2 regions of the Massilia orientalis genome follow, and region 2 is predicted to be linked to the other one. Evidence: predicted binding sites of a transcription regulator. Region 2 holds the regulator's gene; the other holds the start of a gene.
What was found. The regulator LexA, encoded in region 2, represses DNA repair genes until DNA is damaged. The targets are predictions, from matches to a motif close to ACTGTATNNNNATACAGT.

Region 1: QPK29_RS21800 (putative DNA modification/repair radical SAM protein) is a predicted target of LexA. The motif match lies at 1,049-1,066, and genes of this name have one in related genera.

Annotation. Positions count from the first base shown of each region.
Region 1 is NZ_JASNRB020000014.1:66,506-68,706, forward strand. It holds gene QPK29_RS21800 (putative DNA modification/repair radical SAM protein) at 1-1,036, opposite strand, end outside; gene QPK29_RS21805 (alpha/beta fold hydrolase) at 1,205-2,041, shown strand; gene QPK29_RS21810 (glutathione S-transferase family protein) at 2,132-2,201, shown strand, end outside.
Region 2 is NZ_JASNRB020000012.1:103,192-105,392, reverse strand. It holds gene QPK29_RS19705 (SAM-dependent methyltransferase) at 1-635, shown strand, start outside; gene lexA (transcriptional repressor LexA) at 691-1,353, opposite strand; gene rpsF (30S ribosomal protein S6) at 1,610-1,993, shown strand; gene priB (primosomal replication protein N) at 2,017-2,201, shown strand, end outside.

The DNA.
Region 1 (2,201 bases), on a different contig from region 2:
CGATCAGGCGCTTGGCCGTGCGCAGCCCGATGCCCGGCACGCGCGCGATCATGGTCTCGTCCGCGCGGTTCAGGTCGAGCGGGAAGTGGTCGCGGTTCGCGAGCGCCCAGCCCAGCTTCGGGTCGATGTCCAGCGCCAGGTTCCCGGCCGTGGGCATCAGCTCCTTCGCCGTAAAACCATAGCCGCGCAGCAGGAAGTCGGCCTGGTATAAACGGTGTTCGCGCAGCAGCGGCGGCGGCGCGGACGGCACGCTGGACGGGCTGTGCGGGATCGGGCTGAACGCCGAGTAGTACACGCGTTTCAGTTTATAACTGCCGTACAGCGTCTGCGCGGTATTCAGGATCGTCTGGTCGTCGCTGGCGTCCGCGCCGACGATCATCTGCGTGCTCTGCCCCGCCGGCGCGAACGTGGGCGCCTTGGGGTGGTCGTCCTTTTCGTCCAGCTTCGTGCGGATGGAACCCATCGCCAGCTTGATCGTGTGGACGCTTTTTTCCGGCGCGAGCTTCGTCACGCTGTCCTGCGTGGGCAGCTCGATGTTCACCGACAGGCGGTCGGCATAGCGGCCCGCCAGTTCGATGAGGCGCGGGTCGGCGTCCGGGATCGTTTTCAAATGGATGTAGCCGCGGAACTGGTGCTCTTCGCGCAGGCGGCGCGCGACCTCGACCAGCTGCTCCATCGTGTAGTCGCTCGACTGGATGATGCCGGAGCTGAGGAACAGGCCGTCGACGTAGTTGCGCAGATAAAAATCGTGCGTGAGCTTCACGACCTCGTCGACGGAAAAACGGGCGCGCGGCACGTTCGACGTGCGCCGGTTCACGCAGTACTGGCAATCGTAGACGCAGAAGTTCGTCAGCAGGATCTTCAGCAGCGACACGCAGCGTCCGTCCGGCGTATAGCTGTGGCAGATGCCCATGCCGTTCGTCGCACCCAGCCCGTCCTTGTCGACGGAATCGCGCCTGGGCGCGCCGCTGCTGGCGCAGGAGGCATCGTACTTGGCCGCGTCGGCCAGGATCTCGAGCTTGTCTTTGAGTTCCATCGGGCGATAAATACTGTATATATGAACAGTATATCGCGAATCGTCCCTGCCGTGCCGTGCGCGAACGCACTGTGGTGCGGTTTGCGCTAGATCAATGTGAGTACCGCTGATGGTGGTTTCACAGTGGTAAGATCAGTGGATTGTTACATGCTTCGGCCAGGATTCACCATGTCTGTACAGTTTCGCAACAACGTTCACGTGACGGGCTCGGGGCCGGTCACCATGGTGTTCGTGCACGGTTTCGGTTGCGACCAGGCCATGTGGCGCTTCCTGGCGCCGGCGTTCGCGGAGCGCTTCCGCGTCGTGCTGTACGACCTCACGGGCAGCGGCCGCTCCGACTGGGAAGCCTACGACCGCGCGAAGTACGCCAGCCTGCAGGGCCACGTGACGGACCTGCTGGACGTGCTCGACGCCTGCGCGGCCGGTCCGACCATCGTCGTCGGGCACTCGGTCGGCGCGTCGATCGGGCTGCTGGCGACGGTGGCGGCGCCGGAGCGCTTCCTGGCCCAGGTCCTCGTCGGACCGTCGCCCTGCTACATCAACGACGGTGACTACATCGGCGGCTTCAACCGCGAGGACATCGACGGCCTGCTGCAGGCGATGGAGACGAACTTCCTCGACTGGTCGCGCAAGATGGCGCCCGCGATCATGGGCGCGCCCAATCGTCCGGAACTGGGCGCGGAACTGACGCGCAGCTTCTGCCGCAACGATCCCGCCATCGCCAAGCATTTCGCGCGCGTGACCTTCCAGGCCGACATCCGCACCGAGGTGGCACGCTCCACGGTCCCGGCCCTGATCCTGCAATGCAGCGACGATTTGATCGCGCCGCGCGAAGTGGGCGAGTGGCTGCACGAGCACCTGGCGCACAGCACGCTGCAGGTCATCGACAACGTGGGCCACTGCCCGCATTTGAGCGCGCCGACGGCCAGCTCGGTCGCGATCGATACCTTCCTCGCGCGGGCGTTGCGCCAGGATGGACGGCTCGCCGCCAATCCGGCAGTGTAAGGCAGGACGCAATCCGGTGCCGAAAATGCACCAATGCGCGGCATGGTCCCGTGCGATAGTGGCGCCGCTATCGACACCACCGGAGACACCATGCAGCTCTACCACATGCGCGGCGCCTGTTCGCTGGCCGACCTGATCGTTCTCGGCTGGCTCGGCGTGC
Region 2 (2,201 bases):
TGCTCATCATCACCATCAAACAAGGCAAGGAAAAAAGCCTGCTGTCCGGCGACCCGTGGATTTATTTGTCCGCCGTCGAGAAAATCGAGGGACGGCCCCAGGAGCGCGGCAAACCCGGCGTCACTGCGATCGTGCAGTCGTCGGCACGCCAGTTTCTGGCGCGCGCGGCCTACAACGCGAAGTCGCAGATCGCGGCCCGCGTCTGGACGCTGCGCGAGCACGAGCCGGTCGATCACGCCATGATGAAACGGCGCGTGCAGGCCGCGGTCGCGCGGCGCGCCGTGGCCGTGCGCGGCGCCGATCCGCAAGCCCTGGTCCTGGTGATCGATGGCGAAAAAGACGGCCTGCCGGGGCTGCTGGTGCACAGCTATGGCGGGACCGGCGGTTACCTGGTGTGCCAGTTCAATGCCGCCGGCGTCGACGCGTGGAAAGTGACTATCGTGCAGGCGCTGGTCGCGGCGACGGGTTGCGCCAACGTATTCGAGCGGAGCGACGAGCTGTTGCGCAAAGGAGAGGGGTTGCCTGTCATCTGGCGCGCCCTGGCCGGCGACGAGCCGCCGCAGCGCCTGATGGTACGTGACGGCAGCCGGCTGCTGCCGACGGATATCCGTACCGGTTTCGTCTATCCGCGCTGAGAGCAGGATAAAACGACAAGGCCCGCATGACGCGGGCCCGTGTGCAGGCGGAAGGTCAGTGCCAGGACCGCAGCAGTCCGACGGCCAGGCCTTCCAGCGCGAACTCGTCGGCCTGCGGGTCGACGGTAATCACGGAAAAGTCCGGGTTTTCCGGCAGCAGTTCGATCGTGGAACCGGTCTTGCGGTAGCGCTTGACCGTCACTTCGTCGCCGATGCGGGCGACGACGATCTGGCCGTTCTTCGCGCTGTCGACCTTCTTGACGGCGAGGAAGTCGCCGTCGCAGATGCCGGCGTCGCGCATCGACCAGCCCTTGACCTTCAGCAGGAAGTCGGGCTTGCTCGAGAACATGGCCGGGTCGACGGAGTAGGTCGCTTCGACATGTTCCTGGGCGAGGATGGGCGAGCCCGCAGCGACGCGGCCGACGAGCGGCAGCGACATCAGGTTCGGCGGAATCGGCGGCACGAAGGCAGGTACCGCGGCCGCAGTCGCCTTGGATTCGACGGACTGGCCGACGAGGCGGATACCGCGCGAGGTACCCGGGGAAATTTCGATCGCGCCCTTACGGGCCAGGGCCTGCAGGTGTTCCTCGGCGGCATTGGCCGAGCGGAAGCCAAGCTCCTGGGCGATTTCGGCGCGAGTCGGCGGGAAGCCAGTGTTGTCGATGGCTTCCTTGATCAGGTTGAGGATCTGTTCTTGCCGTGCGGTGAGCTTAAGCATGTTCGTCTTCGTTGGTACGGGGTCAGACTGTATTTTTGTACAGTATTGCGCCACGCGCAAGGGGATTTCAAATTTTTTTTGCGGTGCGGTACGCAGCGCACGTTTACAACTCTTTGCGGTGCGGTACGCAGCGCACCTGCAAGCGGTACCTATTGAGCACTTGACGGTCTTGCTGTTATAATGTTGGGCTTTCCCTTCCCACACTCGTCTTGACGCCGAGGTGGGCATTTGTTTAAACGTCCTTAAGGAGTGTTTCATGCGTCATTATGAAATCGTGTTTATCGTCCACCCGGACCAGAGCGAGCAGGTCCCGGCGATGATCGAACGCTACAAGGCTACGGTCACCTCGCGCGGCGGCAACATCCACCGCGTCGAAGATTGGGGCCGTCGTCAAATGGCTTACCAGATCCAGAAGCTGCCGAAGGCACACTACATCTGCCTGAACATCGAGTGCGACAACGAGACCCTGGTCGAGCTGGAAACCGCATTCAAATTCAATGATGCCGTGCTGCGTCACCTGACCGTGAAGATGAAGAAAGCTGAAACCGCACCGTCGCCGATGATGAAGTCGGTCCAGCGCGAAGACGCAGCCAAGAGCCACCGCGCCGAGCAGGCCGCCGCTCCGGCCGCCGCAGCCTAATCTCGCGGGAGCAACAAGCTGTAGTGAACGAGCTGTCCCTGGTCGCGAGCATCCTGGAACGCGACGTCCTGCGCTACACACCGGCCGGCATCCCCATCGTGGGCGGCATCCTGCAACACGGATCGACGCAGACGGAAGCGAGGCTGGACAGGCAGGTCGAATTCGAGATTCCCGCGGTTGCCGCGGGCGAGATTTCGGGGCGATTTGC